Regions from separate parts of the Arthrobacter sp. NicSoilB4 genome, predicted to be linked through region 2. Evidence: riboswitches for the same ligand, from Rfam matches in the RefSeq annotation. Region 2 holds a riboswitch; each other region holds the start of a gene.

What was found. A riboswitch is a leader RNA that binds a small molecule or an ion and turns the genes downstream of it on or off. The one in region 2 is predicted to bind cyclic di-AMP.
Region 1: it holds a riboswitch for cyclic di-AMP, as region 2 does, so the genes downstream of both, LDO13_RS02525 (hypothetical protein) here and LDO13_RS03320 (M23 family metallopeptidase) in region 2, are expected to answer to the same signal.
Region 3: it holds a riboswitch for cyclic di-AMP, as region 2 does, so the genes downstream of both, LDO13_RS10365 (NlpC/P60 family protein) here and LDO13_RS03320 (M23 family metallopeptidase) in region 2, are expected to answer to the same signal.

The regions. Positions count from the first base shown of each region.
Region 1 covers NZ_AP024653.1:525,581-530,776, forward strand. The annotation lists gene LDO13_RS02500 (crosslink repair DNA glycosylase YcaQ family protein) at 1-2, shown strand, start outside; gene LDO13_RS02505 (nucleoside deaminase) at 48-551, opposite strand; gene LDO13_RS02510 (phosphatase PAP2 family protein) at 641-1,477, shown strand; gene upp (uracil phosphoribosyltransferase) at 1,490-2,125, shown strand; gene LDO13_RS02520 (VOC family protein) at 2,219-2,596, shown strand; gene LDO13_RS02525 (hypothetical protein) at 2,751-3,509, opposite strand; cyclic di-AMP (ydaO/yuaA leader) riboswitch at 3,508-3,695, opposite strand; gene LDO13_RS02530 (HAMP domain-containing sensor histidine kinase) at 3,773-5,196, opposite strand, start outside.
Region 2 covers NZ_AP024653.1:701,504-706,699, reverse strand. The annotation lists gene LDO13_RS03330 (HNH endonuclease) at 1-376, opposite strand, end outside; gene LDO13_RS03325 (NlpC/P60 family protein) at 599-1,345, opposite strand; cyclic di-AMP (ydaO/yuaA leader) riboswitch at 1,653-1,836, opposite strand; gene LDO13_RS03320 (M23 family metallopeptidase) at 1,959-2,777, opposite strand; cyclic di-AMP (ydaO/yuaA leader) riboswitch at 2,782-3,020, opposite strand; gene LDO13_RS03315 (metal-dependent transcriptional regulator) at 3,141-3,836, opposite strand; gene serC (phosphoserine transaminase) at 4,101-5,196, shown strand, end outside.
Region 3 covers NZ_AP024653.1:2,295,938-2,301,133, forward strand. The annotation lists gene LDO13_RS10350 (DUF5129 domain-containing protein) at 1-696, shown strand, start outside; gene LDO13_RS10355 (DUF1918 domain-containing protein) at 702-893, opposite strand; gene LDO13_RS10360 (serine hydrolase) at 970-2,004, opposite strand; gene LDO13_RS10365 (NlpC/P60 family protein) at 2,317-2,934, opposite strand; cyclic di-AMP (ydaO/yuaA leader) riboswitch at 3,047-3,248, opposite strand; gene LDO13_RS10370 (hypothetical protein) at 3,418-3,687, shown strand; gene LDO13_RS10375 (DNA alkylation repair protein) at 3,716-4,378, opposite strand; gene LDO13_RS10380 (HNH endonuclease signature motif containing protein) at 4,604-5,196, shown strand, end outside.

The DNA.
Region 1 (5,196 bases), 180 kb from region 2:
AGCGCGGCGGGGACACCGCGGGCACGGGGAGGCGCGATGGCGAAGGCTCAGGCGCCCCGGTGCCCGGCGAAGAAGTCCCGGAGCAACGTCGCGCATTCCTGTTCCCGGACCCCGCCGTACACTTCAACCCAGTGGTTGAGCCGGCGCTCGCGGAGAACATCGAACACGGAACCGGCGGCCCCCGCCTTCTCGTCCCACGCACCGAACACCACCCGGGGAATCCGGGCCAGCACCACGGCACCGGCGCACATGGCGCAGGGCTCGAGCGTCACCACCAGGGTGCAGTCTTCCAGGCGCCAGCCGTCACCGGCCTTCCCGCCCCGGGCGCTGAGTTCCTGCAGCCGCGCGGCAGCCGCGCGGATGGCCACCATCTCAGCGTGCGCCGTCGGATCCCCGATGGCCTCCCGCTCGTTGCGCCCGCGGCCGAGCACGGTGCCGTCGGGACCAATGACGACGGCGCCGATCGGCACGTCCGCCGTGGCCAGCGCGGCACGCGCCTCGCCCAAGGCAAGGCCCATCCAGTCGGCATGGCGGGGCTCAGGGGAAGTCATGGCTCAATGATAGTTTCGAACACTAAGCAAGCTGTGCAGCACGAAGTAGTCAGGAGATGGCCGTGACCACCAGGACGGAAAGCTGGCTCATGCGGCGCTGGGGCAAGTGGGTTGTGCCGTACGCCGCCCTGTGGATCACGATGCTCGTGGGCGGCGTGCTGGTGGTTCTCCTGGCGGTGCTCAGCGCCGAGGTCTATGACAACGTGGTGGACGACGCCGGCCTGGCGAATCTGGACAAGCCAACCCTGGCGTTAATGGAACAGCTCCGCAGCCCCGGGTTGGACTCCTTCGTTACAGGGTTCACGAACATCGGCGGAGGCGTCGGCATGCCCATCCTGGCCAGCATCCTCACTGCCTGGCTCATCTGGGCCTCCCGGACCTGGCGGCCGCTGATCCTGATCGGCGCCGCCGCCGCTGTGTCCACCACGGCCACCACGATGGGCAAGAAACTGATCGGCCGGAACCGCCCGGACCACGCGGACGCCGTGCCTCCCTACGAGGACTCGCCGTCGTTCCCCAGTGGACACACGCTTAACACCACGGTGGTGATCGGGCTCGTGGTGTACCTCGCCTGCCTGCAGGTGCAGCGCACCATTGCGCGCGTCGCCCTGATCGCTGCCGGTGTGATCTTCGTGGCAGCAATGGGGATGAGCAGGGTCTTCCTGGGCCATCACTGGATGACCGATGTGATCTTCGGATGGCTGCTGGGGCTGGCGTGGGTGGCGATCGTGATCATGGCCCACAGGCTCTTCCATGTCTTGCGGCACCGGGAACACGCGGGTCCCGCGCCCACGTTCGACAACCCCGCGCACCTCAGAGACGGCGTCGGGGGGACCGCCAGCAGCACCGGCAAAGACCGCCGGTCCGGTGGCAAGGACGACGTCGGCGCCCGCGGTCCCACGGGCGGGCCACCAGCCGCCGGGTGATAGTTTTGACCCATGCGCACTTTCGTTGTGGACCACCCGCTGGTCGCCCATAAGCTCACCGTTCTGCGGGACAAGAACACCCCGTCCCCGGTCTTCCGCCAGCTCACCGAGGAACTGGTCACGCTCCTTGCGTACGAGGCCACCCGCGAAGTCCGCACCGAACCGGTTACCATCGAGACACCGGTCAGCACCACCATCGGCACCGCTTTCACCAAGCCCACCCCGCTGGTGGTCCCCATCCTCCGGGCGGGACTCGGCATGCTCGAGGGCATGACCAAGTTGGTCCCCACCGCCGAGGTGGGCTTCCTGGGCATGGCCCGGGATGAAGAGACCCTGGACATCATCACGTACGCCGAGCGGCTCCCCGAGGATCTCACCGACCGCCAGATCTTTGTCCTGGACCCCATGCTCGCCACCGGCGGCACGCTGCGCGAGGCCATCAAGTTCCTCTTCAAGCGCGGCGCGTCCGACGTCACCTGCATCTGCCTGCTGGCCGCTCCGGAAGGCCTGGCGAAGCTGGAGGAGGAGCTCTCCGACGCCAATGTGACGATCGTGCTCGCCTCCATCGACGAGAAGCTCAACGAGAAGTCCTACATCGTTCCGGGCCTGGGCGACGCCGGCGACCGCCTCTACGGCGTGGCCGGCTAACCAGCCGCCGGTTTCGACGCCGCCCCCGCTGCGGGTTTCCCGCGGTTGGGGTTGCCCTACCGGAAAACGCTGTCCGGGACTAGCCTGTGCCCCATGGACTGGAAACTTGAACTCGTCTTTGTCCCCGTGTCCGATGTGGACCGCGCCAAGGATTTCTACGTCAACAAGGTCGGGTTCAACGCCGACTACGACGAGCGGCCCATGGACGGCATCCGTTTCGTCCAGCTGACCCCGCCCGGTTCAGGCTGCTCGATCGCCATTGGCGAGGGCCTCAACGACGCCCCGCCCGGCACGGCCCCCAGCCTGCAGCTGGTGGTCAGCGACATTCAGGCCGCCCACCAACAGCTCAAGGACAACGGCGTGGACGTCAGCGACGTCGATGTCCAGGACTGGGGGCACTTCGTCTACTTCGCAGATCCCGACGGCAATAAATGGGCGGTGCAGTACCTGCCCAACCGTCCCAACGGCTAGACACCCCTAACCGAACCGACCCGGGGTAAGGCCCGGGTTCCCGCGGATTGTCGCGGACACAAGCGAGGCCCCGGATCCAGCGGATCCGGGGCCTCGCTTTAGCGCTCTTACAAGGGCACTTCATTCCGACGTTCGCGTCCGCCGGGTCTGGTGTTTAGTACCAGTTGTGGGCGTAGTGGAAGTTCAGGGCACCACACGGTGAGCCGTAACGTTCCTTGACGTAATTCAGGCCCCAGTTGATCTGGGTCCGGTAGTTGGTCCGGTAATCAGCGCCCGCGCTGGCCATCTTCTCGGCCGGCAGGGACTGGACCACACCGTAGGCCCCGCTGCTCTTGTTGGTGGCCGTCGTCTTCCAGTCCGACTCCTTGGTCCAGAGCTTATTGAGGCACTGCATCTGGTCTGCGGCCCAGCCATGGGAGCCCAGCTGGCTGGCTGCGTAGGCCTGCGCGCCGGCAGGGTCGTCGATGGCAACGGGGGCGGGCGCCGGTGCCGGCTCGGGCGCGGGTGCCGGTGCGGGTGCCGGCGCAGCTGCCGGGGCCGGTGCTTCGGCAGGCTTGACCTCGGCAGGCTGGGCCGCGACATCGCCGGTGGGGATGGTGGTCTGGTTGACGACACGGACGCGCTCAAAATCGAGGGGCGTCAGGGGATCCGCCGTGGTGGCTGCGTCAGTGGAAGTGCCCGCGCTGGCATTGCGGGCAGCTGTCTCGGACGCGTGTCCGGCGGCGCCGACCCCCACAAGCACCGCGCAGGTCGCGGCAACAACAGCCGCCCGGCGGCCCCTGGAGCCGAAGTTCTTGGCAAACCGGGACAGGCCTGAAGCGGGCTTGGCCGGTTCGGCGCGGTGGCGCGACGGCTCGGAGCGGGTCTTCGTGGTAACGCCTTCAGGGCGCGTTTGTGGCTTAAAGTCAGTCATGTTCGCCTCTCAACGCCTGCGGAGTTAGCTGTCGGGTTCGGATGAGGTCATCCGGCCGCACGGAATCTCACGTGTCGGCTTCACCCCAAGGGTGCAAGATGCAGAAATGCCCGGGAACTCTGGGTCCCCCGCCTCTGCCTGGTCCAGCGGAATCCGGGAGGCGGCAGAGTTTGGCGTGCATCCGGATATGCGGCGTCAGTGATGGCCGCACCCTAAAAACCGTACAGGACCCGGATGCTTAAGTCACATTTGGGTAACGGGGATCACGACGGCGGTGTGGCGGCTTGCGCCGCCGGAACCTCTTCGACAGCCGGGCCGGGCGCGGGCAGCCGCACCACAAATTCGGTCCTGCCCGGCACCGACGTCACGCTGACCGTCCCCCCGTGGGCCTCAACAATCGACTGCACGATCGAGAGTCCCAGCCCGCTGGTTCCTTCGGCGGAAGTCGGCGGAGGGGTCCCTGTGGAAGCACTCGTGGCGGACGGGGGCCGGGGCGGGCGGAGCGGGAGGTGCGGCAGGGGTAGGCGGACGGTTGCCGGCGTCGTCACTGGCACCGGATTCTTCCGGGAGGCATCCGCCCGGGTGAAGCGGGCAAAGACGCGGCCCACAAACTCGGGGGCGATCCCGGGCCCGTTGTCCGTCACGGTCACCACGGCACTCCCGTCCGGGGTGCGCTGCACGCCGGTAACCACCGTCGTGCCGGGTCCCGTGTGCTTGCGGGCGTTGGAGAGCAAATTGGCCAGCACCTGGTGAAGCTGGGTGGCGTCGCCGCGGACCACCACGGGCTCTTCGGGGAGCTCCAACTGCCAGACCCGGTCAGGGGCCATCACCTTCTCGTCACTCACTGTCTCCACGGCCAGCTGGGTGAGGTCCACATCTCCGAGCTTGAGCGGTTGGCCTTCATCCAGCCGGGCGAGCAGGAGCAGGTCCTCCACCAGGGTGGTCATCCGCTCCGACTGGCTCTGCACGCGGGCCAGGGACTTCTGCCCGTCGGGGGTGAAATGTTCGGTCATCCGCATCAGCTCGGTGTAGCCACGGATGGCGGTCAGGGGCGTGCGCAGTTCGTGTGAGGCATCCGCCACGAACTGGCGCACCTTCATCTCGCTCTCCTGCCGGGCTTCGAGCGCGTTGGAGACGTTGTCCAGCATCAGGTTCAAGGCATGGCCAACGCTGCCCACCTCGGTTCCCGGATGGGCCGCCGACGCCGGTACGCGGACGGCAAGTCCCACTTCTCCGGCGTCGAGCGGAAGGCGCGAGACTCTCGTCGCCACGTCGGAGAGCTGGTCCAGCGGTTTCATGGTCCGGCGGATCAGCGCCGTCCCGGCCAGACCGATCACAACGAGGCCGCCGGCGGATACGAACACCGTGGTCCAGACCAGGGAGGCCAGCGTGTTCTGTTTCTCCGCGAGCGGGAGCCCGGTCACCATCACGTTGCCATCCGGGGCCTGCACAGCAACCAGGCGGTAGAAACCGGCGGACAGGGTCCGGTTGACGGGCTCGTCGTGCGGAGAAAGCTTCAGGAGGATCTCGTCGTCTTCGTTGGTGAGCGACTTGCGGGTGGCGTCCTCCGCGATAAAACCGGCGCTGCGGACCGAATCGTCCACGATCCTGGCGTTGAGGGTGCCGACCCCCTGGCCGCGTGCCTCAAGGGGATCGGAGCGGCCGCCGGAGCGGCCAAAATCGCGGG
Region 2 (5,196 bases):
CCGGCGTGTGGTCGCCTTTGGCATTGTTGCAGCGCAGGCAGGCAGCAACGAGGTTTTCCCAGGAATCCGCACCGCCCCTGGATTTGGGCTGGACATGATCGATGGTGTGGGCGGCCTTGCCACAGTACGCGCAACGGTGCCCGTCGCGGCGGAGCACACCGCGGCGGCTGACCGTCGTCAGGGTGTTGTACCGGGGCCTGATGTAGCGATTCAGGAGAATCACCGAGGGCCGGCCAAGGACGTCCTGCGGTCCGACGACAGGATCGTCGCCCTCCGCCACGACACTGGCCTTTCCAGTCAGGACAAGGACGAGTGCCCGGCGGAAGGTCACTACCGCCAGTGGTTCATATCCAGCATTCAGAACGAGAGTGCGCATCCGCATACCTCTTCACGGCCGCACCCGCCAGGGGCACGAGGGCCGGCTGCCCTCTGCATGGTCGGGCTATGGATCGACAAAACAAGAGTAAACACCGAGGTGCCGTTTCACCGAATCCTTTCTTGCCGTCCGTGGTCCGTGTCGGCCGAAGTTCACGTTGCGGGAACGCAAAGGACCCCTGCCAAATGGCAGGGGTCCTTTGCGTTGTAACAGTTGGTGTCTTTAGCCGCCGACGCGGATGAAGACCGGGCCGGAGCCGACGTTCACGCTCTGCAGGGAGGTGGTTCCACCGTTCCAGCCGCCGTGAACGGCCATGCCGTTGCCGACGTAGACGGCGATGTGGGCCATGCCAGCGCCACCGTTCTGGTAGTACGCGAGGTCGCCCGGCTGTGCCTCGGCGGCGCTCACGGTGCGGCCGAGGGACAGGTAACCTGCCGGCCAGCCGTGGTAGTTGATACCCGCAGCGGCCAGAGCGTTCGTGGCGAGCGCGGTGCAGTCCTGGCCAACGCCGATCTGGGCGTAGGCGGCAGAGGCGATCGTGGCGCCCATGCCGCTGGCGACGTTGGTACCGGCCACGGCAGCGGTGGCGCCGATCTTGGTGCTGGCGGTCTTGGCGGTCGGCGTTTCCTGGACCTTTACGACGGGCTTCGGGGCCTCGACGACGGGGGCAGCAGTGGTGGTGACAGCCGGCTTCTCGTAGGAGATCGCAATGCTGGAAGCAGCCGAGATGGTCGCGGGGGCCGCGGACTGGACTTCGAGCGTGGAAGCGGAGGTGGACTCGCGCTGGACATTGGCCTCAGCAGCGTTGGCCGCGATGCCGCTGGTCAGGACGAGGCCGGAAGCTGCAGCGATGACTGCTGCCTGGCGGCCCATGCCACCGGCGTTGTCTCCGACAGTCTTAGCAATAACAGCCAGCGAGTTGGTCTTGGTGACCTCGGCGCGGTGCCGTGCGTTTGCACGAGTAGTCATTAAGTTCTCTCTTTCGTGATCCTGTGGCCGCGCTTTCAGGCGCAGGCTGAGGACGCTCCGGCATCTTGGGGGTACGCCGGATCGCCCCGAATGGGTTAGTTAGCGAAGGGTGTACTGCGAAGACGCGCCAAAAGCAGAAACTGCGTGCAGGTGCATAGCCTGCGGGCCGGACTCAGCAGAGATTGAGGCGGCGGTGTGAGATCCGTTCCGGGCGCCGGCAAGGGCGGCCCGGGAGTCGGATTTCAGCGGGCTCGTAAGAGCCGCGCAAGCGCGGTGACGCGCAGCATTGTGGCGTGAAGACACGAAAGTAGCCTCTCCCAATGCCTGCGAGGTGAGCTGTCGGATTCGGATGGGAGTCACCCGGCCGCGCCGCTTCCTGGGAAGCTTTGCGACTTAACCCCAAGGCCTTCTTTCGAAGACCAAAATTGGTTCCCCCGCCCCTGCCAGACGATGTAATGCGAACGGACCTTGAGCGGTGGCAGAGCTAGGCAATCCACTCAAGAGCGCCAACTTCGGAAAAGTTGGCGTAGGTCAAACGTACAACAGTTGGGACTCAATGTCACATTCGGATCACGGCGTGTCACAAGAATGCGAGAGCGTCCGATCAGCTTTGTTAAAGCCAGCCGGTCGGGTCAACAACTTCGCCGTTGACCATGACCTCGAAGTGAAGGTGGCAGCCTGTGGAGGCGCCGGTGGTGCCGCTCATCGCCACGACATCGCCGCGGGAGACCTGCTGGCCCACCTTGACGGTGTCTGAGGACAAGTGGTTATAGGTGGTCTCCAGGCCGTTGCCGTGGTCGATTACTACGCGGTTGCCACCACCGTAGGGGTGCCAGCCCGTGAACGTCACGGTTCCGCTGGCAGCAGCCATGACGGCCGTGCCGCACTGGGCGGCATAGTCCTGGCCGCGGTGGAACTCGCCGGAACCGCCGGTGATGGGACTGACGCGGTATCCAAAGGGTGACGCGGTTTTCAGCTGGGCCAGCGGCGCCCCGAGGCTGCCTGCGGAGGCCGCGCGGGTGATCGAACCCACGGACTGGGCGCTCAGCAGCTGCTTGAGCTTTCCGTCCGGGTCGCCTTGGGTGGTGACGGCGGTCCGGTTGAAGTCGATTTTTGCCTCGCCGGCCGTGACATCCGGCTGGACCGCGGCCGAGATGGATCCCGTGGATCCAGTGTTGGTGGCCATGACGGGGCCCGTGGCGGGGACGGTAACGGTGAGGACCAGACCCGTAGCAGCCAAGGCAATGCCGGCTTTTTGCCCCACGCCACTGGCGGCGGCAAAGTCTGTTACCTGGCGGAACGGGCTGCGGCGGCCTCTGCGTTCGTCACGGTGCGGGTCACGTGGGCGGTCTGCCATGATGGCGACGGCCGGACGCGGCTCCGGAGCGGGACCGGTCGCACGACGGCGGCCCCTGGTGGTCTGGGTGGTCAAGAACGGTTCCTCTCTGGAGAGCCTGCGAAGTTAGCTGTCGGATTCGGGTCAGAGAGATCAAAGACCCGGTCCGCCGTGGCAGGCGTCCAGACACAGAGGCATCCAAAGAGTCCCTCGGTGGTGTGCGCTTGCCGCTGACGGACTTCACCCCAAGGCTGCTGAACAGCCGGAAGTGGTTCCCCCGCCCCTGCCAGAAGGTGACTCTGCTACTGATCCGCTGGCAGAGCTCGGCTTCGGATCAGATAACGCTTTGGTATCGGTACTAGTGTTCAACTATAGGCGATTAAGCCTTGCAGAGATAAATCCGTTATCGAGCCTGTGCACAACTCATGGGTCGTCCGATGAGCAGTGGGTTAAGGGCTGTTAACCCACGGTAACGAAGACGTGGGCCGCAACCTCGGGCGGAAGTTCCAGGGCGCCTTCGATGTCCGGTACCCGGACGGAGATGTACTCCCCGACCCGCTCCAGCGACACCAGGGCGCCGGGCCGGATGCCGCCTTCCTCGAGTTGGACGAGCAGTTCCGGTTCCACCTGGATGGGCTCGGCCAGCCGGTTGACCATGACCCGGGATTCCGGACCGTAGCCCGCCATGGCTTCGAGCAGGTTCACAACCCCATCCCCGTAGGGCTGGGAAGGCAGGCCACCAAGTTCCGCGAGGCCCGGAATCGGGTTGCCATAGGGAGACACGGTGGGGTGATTCAGCAGCTCGAAAATCCGCCGCTCCACCCGCTCGCTCATGACGTGTTCCCAGCGGCAGGCTTCCTCATGCACATAGGCCCAGTCGAGCCCGATGACGTCCGCCAGCAGGCGCTCGGCAAGGCGGTGCTTGCGCATGACTTCGATGGCACGTTTCCGGCCGGTTTCCGTCAGCTCAAGGTGCCGGTCGCCGGAAACAACCACCAGGCCGTCGCGCTCCATGCGGCCGACGGTCTGGGAAACAGTGGGACCCGAGTGACGCAGCCGTTCGGCGATGCGGGCGCGGAGGGCAACGATGTTCTCTTCTTCAAGTTCCAGAATGGTCCGAAGATACATCTCGGTGGTATCGATCAGATCCGTCATTCAGCTCAGCTCCTCGAGCGCCGTCCTTGCGTGTTCCCACCGTACCGCGTGCTGCTTGCGCCCTGGCGGGGTCCGCCGTACGTTCGCAGGTCAGCTTAGCCTATTTTGAATTACTCCGGATAATCTCAGTGACCGGACTATGACGGACTTTTTTGCCTCCCCCGCCGGGCAGTCAGGCAGAATGAAACGCAAGGCTCCGTTGCAGCCACCCTGCCGGGCCACCTGCCGAGCCACGCTTTGTACCAGCCGAAAATTGGAGCCACTGTGAGCGACACCAGCATCACGATTCCCGCCAACCTCTTGCCCAAGGACGGCCGGTTCGGCGCCGGACCGTCCAAGGTCCGCCCGGAACAGATGGAAGCCCTTGCCGCGGCTTCCGGGCTGCTGGGTACATCCCACCGCCAGGCGCCGGTCAAGAACCTCGTGGGATCGGTCCGGAACGGGCTTAGCCAGTTCTTCCGCGCACCCGAGGGTTATGAGGTCATCCTGGGCGTCGGCGGGTCGACCGCATTCTGGGACATTGCCAGCTTCGGGCTCGTGGAAAACAAGGCCCAGCACCTGTCCTTCGGCGAATTCGGCTCGAAGTTCGCCTCCGCCACCAACAAGGCACCCTTCCTCGCGGACTCCTCCATCATCAAGTCCGAGCCGGGGACCCGCCCGGCGGCGCAGGCTGAGGCCGGCGTCGATGTTTACGCCTGGCCGCAGAACGAGACGTCCACTGGCGTGGCCGCCCCGGTCCGGCGTGTGGCCGGCGCCGATGCAGGCTCCCTCGTGCTGGTTGACGCCACGTCGGCGGCCGGCGGGCTGGACGTCGACGTCGCTGAAGCGGACGTCTACTACTTCGCCCCGCAGAAGAACTTCGCGTCCGACGGCGGCCTGTGGCTCGGCCTGTTCTCCCCGGCCGCGCTCGAGCGCGCGGCACGGATCAAGGCCAGCGGCCGCTGGATCCCGGACTTCCTGGACCTCCAGACCGCCATTGACAACTCGCGGCTGAACCAGACGTACAACACCCCCGCGCTGGCCACGCTCGTCACCCTCGACGCCCAGGTGCAGTGGCTCAACGCGAACGGCGGGCTGGACTTCGCCTCCGCCCGGACCGCGGATTCCGCCGGCCGCATCTACCGCTGGGCCGAGGCCTCGGAATATGCCACCCCGTTCGTGGCGCAGGCCGAGGACCGCTCCAACGTCATTGCGACTATCGACTTCGACGACGCCATCGACGCCGCGGCGATTGCCAAGGTGCTCCGCGCCAACGGCATCGTGGACACCGAGCCCTACCGCAAGCTGGGCCGCAACCAGCTCCGCATCGCAACGTTTGTGGCGATCGAGCCGGACGATGTGTCGGCGCTGCTGGAATGCA
Region 3 (5,196 bases), 1.6 Mb from region 2:
CTCTCCAACCAGGTCCATGCCCTGTCGCCCAAGGGCCTGAGCCGGCGGCCCAACCTGACGCTGGTCCGAAGCTACGCGGATGCCGCCACCGAACTGGATGCCCTCGACGACGTCATCTCGGACACCAATGCCCTGCTCAACAAGAGCTCCGCCTGGGCGCCCGCCTGGGACCGGCAGCTGGCACCTTTCCGGGCCGACCTGGCCGCGATCGAACAGATGCTCAGCAAGCGCAACGCCGAGGGCGACTCGGCCACTGCGGCGGCGCTGCGCTCGTTCCGGGACGAAAGCCACCGGGAGATCGAACGGTGGACCTCGGAACTTTCGGACGGAACCATCACTCCGGAGACCGCCCTGGACCGGCTGAGGGACGCCCGCACCCATTTGTCAGAGTTGCTCAAGAACCATGCCGATACCGTCATCGAGGGCTACGCCAAAAATGAGAAGGAAGCCCGTCTTATGCGCAAGGAAATGGAGACCGCGCAGGCCGGAAGCAAGGCCAAGTACGGGCGCGCGTACGAACCCAGCATCCTGGGCACCGTGTACCCCGCGTACTACTTCTTCTCCGTGCCCACGTTCAACTCCGGCTTCAGCACCGGCGTCAGCAGTGTCAGCAGCGCCCGCGGCGGAAGCAGCACGACGGGTTACGGAAGCAGCGGCGGGAGCTTCTCCGGCTCCGGCAGCTCATCGAGCTTCTAGCGGCGTCAGACAGTCTTGCTGCGTTCGACGACGAAATCGCCGCCGGGGAACAGGATGGTCTCGTGGCCGTCGTCGAACCTGACGTGATACGGCGGGGCTCCGTCAGCGCCCCTGACCTCGAGTATTTCCCCGTGCCGGTCCGATGACTCGACCGTGGTGCCACGGATGATGATGCGGTCTCCCTGTGCTGCCTTCATGGCATTCACCTCCCTTCTCCAGCCTACGATTCTGTGTGCTTTAGGGGAACGGCCCCGGTGCGGAACAGGGGCTGCGTCAAAAGGCCCCGGCGGCGACCTTGCCGGTGAGCTGTTGGATGACGCGGGTCCGTGCGGCCATGTCCGACATGTCCTTGCCCTGGGTGTAGACCACAAACACGACAGCCCGCTCCCCTTGCACCAGAATGCTCGCGTCGTGGAGGTTGCCGTTGAGCAGGCCGTATTTATGGAAGACGTCGATTCCCGGAGGTGCGGCGGCGGGGATCATCACCTCGTAATTGGTGTTCTGCATATAAGAGAGCAGCTGGGCGGTGTTGGCCGAGTTGAGCAGCCGGCCACTGTAGAGCTCCGCGAGGGTCGTCGCCATCTCTGCCGGAGTCAGGCCGTTCACCGTCCGGTCATAAGGGATGCCCAGCGAGGCCGCATAGTCCGTCAGCCCCTTCTGGCCCACGGCGGCCATGATCAGCGCCCACGATTCGTTGTTGCTTTGCTGGACCATTTGCCGGATCTGCTGGCCTGCGGTGGACGCCCCCATCCGGGTTGTCAGTGACGCCTTACCGGTTTCCACCAGATGGTAATAGGCCTCCGCGGCGAGGATCTTCGCGGTACTGGCTGCCACAAACTTGGTCTTCACGCCGTACTCGTGCACCTGGCCGTCACCAAGATCGATCAGGGCCACGCCCACCCGGTACGCCTTGTTGGCCCGGATGACCGCGTTGATTTCGGCGTCGAGCGCCGGCCCTATCAGGCTCTTGGCAGGAACGACGGCGGCCGGTGCCGGGGCCGGCGTCGACTCCGTGGCTGACGGGGATGCTGCCGGCGACGATCCGCCGGTGGCGGACCGCGCATCGGCCGCCGCTGCGGCACCGGAGAGGGCGGACTCGGACCCTGCCGGCCGAGTTCCGTCAGCCGTTACCCGGGACTGGACGGTGGCGTAGACAGTCGCGGCCGCGACCAATGTGAGGACGGTGACCAGCACGACCAGGAACTGCGGGCGGATCCCGCCAATGCGCCGGAGCAGCCCGCCCCGCTGGGTCGTCTCATGTGTGTGGCGGCCGCTGCTGTAATGCCGGCCGGGGCCCCAGGAATCCAACCGGCCTCACCCCCGGCTAATCGGCGCCAGCGCAAAGTCCGATGACGCCACAGGCAGGCTCGCAGGCATAATCTTCCTTCGAAAATAAAGAACCGCGGCGCGGCTATAAACCTAATGCATTCTTCCCCGGGCACGGCCAGAGCGCAAGGTACGGCGCCCGCGCAGCGCGTGAATCTGCTGGTCGGACGCGGCACGCCCCTCTTTGAGGAGACGGATGCCCTGACGCCGGACGCCGCGCACGCAAAAGACCGGTGATCAGCTGCCCCCAAGGCAACCGATCGACCGGTCTTTTGCATGCTGTTAGCGGTTCTGCTAGCCGGCTCGGACGAACGTCACGGGGCCGGTGGCGGTCAGCCAGGACAGCGGGTGCGTCATGGTGGCGTTGACGCCGTTCATGCCGCCGCTGATGGCCTGGCCGTTGCCGGCGTAGATGGCAACGTGGCCGGACTGGACGATGATGTCGCCGGGCTGCGGATCGGCGACTACCTTGCCGTAGTTCAGGAAGGCTGTCGGGCCGATGTTGCCGACAGGGATGCCGGCAGCGTTCAGGGCCTTCTCCACCATGGCGGTGCAGTCCTGCGTGATGCCGATCTGGCCGTAGGCCATGGACAGCAGGGTGGCGTTGACTCCTCCGGCTGCCGGGGCAGCGGCAGGGGCGGGGGCCGACTGGACCTTCACGGTCGCCTTGGCGGCGGCGGGGGCCGGTGCTGCCGGGGCCGGAGCGGCCGGAGCGGCCGCGGGCTTGGGCGCCTCGACCACGGGTGCCGGGGCGGTCTCAACAGCGGGGCGCTCGAAAGTGATCTGAACAGCGGAGTCCGCCATGACCGGTGCACCGACCTGGCCCTTGACGTCAACGGACGACGCCGGGGCGGTGCCGCGCTCGGCCGGGGCATCGGCCGCGTTGGCGGCCATGGCGCCGCTGAGCACCATTCCGGAAGCTGCGACGAGGACGGCGGCCTGGCGGCCAACGGTCCCGGCGGTACGGCGTTTGCTGCGAAGATCGGCGCGCTTGGGCGCACGGGTATTGCTAAAAGTCATTAAAGGAGCCTCTCCCAATGCCTGCGAGGTGAGCTGTCGGATTCGGATGGGAGGCACCCGGCCGCACTCGGGCCCGATCATTGCGGGCCGTGCGGCTTCACCCCAAGACCCCTGGAGAACAGCGGGTCAAAAGTGGTTTCCCCGTCTCTGCCGGACGTTGCTGCGAGTTGTCCCCGGGCCGCGGCAGAGTTAGGCAATCGGCTGGGGAGAGCCCGTCTCGGTAACAACAGGCACTTAACAACGGTAACGGAATGATCACGGCATGTCACATTGAGGTAACGGCGGTGGGGTCCCGGACGCTGTTTTTCCCCTTCCCGGACGCGGCGTCAGGCATAGGATGATGCCATCACCGTTCCTCGAAGCGGAGGCCTGGAAATGAACTATCCCGACGTCAGCACGCACTGTGTCGCCATCTGCCAGCTCAGCAATGAGCCGCAGGAGGACTTCAATGTCAACACCGAGTTGCTGGTCCTGGAAGGCGGGGAGGTCCATGTCTCCACGTGGGATGCCGAGCCCCGTGACGGCGGCTTCGACGTTCACGTCCTGAACGACCGCGTGGACGCCCTGGGTTTTATGGTGGTCACCGATTGGGAGTTCTTTGACGAAAAGGCGTACGCCGTGGTGGAACGCCGGCCGGAACGTTAGGAATCGTCCCCCGTGCGGTACGGGCCGGTCAGAGTTCCAGCTCCGGCCGGTACTTGGCCATGTCAGTGAGCACGACGGCGACTGCACCCTCGTCGACAGCTCCGCCGTCGACAGCGCCGTCGCGATAAGGCGGGGTTGGCCGGGACTCCGGCAGCACCGAACGGGCGTGGCGCACGAACCGGGACCAGTCGCCCGCGCCGGCGCGGAGCTCGCGCAGCGGGCACAGCAGGGCGGCGCGGCGCAGCCAGCCGTCAGGATCACGCACCCACCGGTCCAGGACGCTGTCCGCGCGGACCCTCCCGACGACGTCGAGCCCGGCGATCAGGGGGCCGACGACGTCGATGGCGAGAGGATCGACGACGGCTCTTAGCTGCGCGCTCCGCACGAAGCCCTCGATCCGCGTCAGGTCCGTGTTGGTCAGCAGCCGGACGCTGGACTGCAGGAGGACGACGGCGGCGAGGCGGCGTTCGAAGACCGGCACCTCCCACAGCTCGGAGCTCAGAGCGGTAATGTCATCGTGCGTGAGGTCCGGGTGGCGGCGGAGGGCATCGCGGATGGTTCCCCGCACGGCTCCGACGGACGAGCCGTAGTACCGGTGGCCGCTTCCGTGCCTCGACTCGGACTCCTCGGCGCGGCTCCACGACGACTCGCGCTGGAGCGCAAGGTCGATGAAGTCGCCGGCATCACTCATGGGACCATTCTTTCGCATGCGGCGGTGCTGCTGGTTCCTTGCAGGCCGGAGGCCCCAACTCGTCGAAGGGGAATCCATGGACCGCAAGCAGATGCCCGACGTGGTTCCCGGCCCGCGGCAAGTCATCACGGGTGCGGATCCTTCTCCGCGGCCGCTGGCGTGGGGTGTCGCCGATCCCTTCCTGACCCCCGGCTTAATGTCAGAGGTGCCCGATAGTGTCTTTTCATGGACGGCAATCAGGGGCCCGACGAGGCTCCGGCAGCAGCTGGCACGGTGACGGTCGCGGAGGCGGCCCGGGCGATGGCCGTTGTCCGGCCCGCCCGTGACAGTGCCGGGCTGATCAGTCAGCTCCGGGAACTGGAAGACCTGAAGTCCGTTGCGGCCGCGTCGCAGGCCCGGATCGCCGTCGAACTTGATTTGCGCCAGCGCCGGGAACAGTCCGACGCCGGGATGCCCGCGGCAGACCTGGGGACCGGGGTGACCGCGCAGATCGCCCTCGCCCGGCGGGAATCCCCGGCCAAGGGCGGCCGGCTCCTCGGCCTGGCGAAGGCCCTGGTGACCGAGATGCCGCACGCTTTAGCTGCGTTGGAGGCCGGGCAGCTCAACGAATGGCGCGCCACCCTGCTCGTCCGGGAAACCGCGTGCCTGTCGCCGGAGGACCGGGCCGCCGTCGACGAGGAACTCGCCCCCGACACCGGGACCTTCGACGGCGCCGGGGACCGCCGCATCATCGCCGCCGCCAGGGCGGCCGCCTACCGCCGGGACCCGCGCACGGTCACGCAGCGGGCCAGCCACGCCGCCACCGAACGGCACGTCAG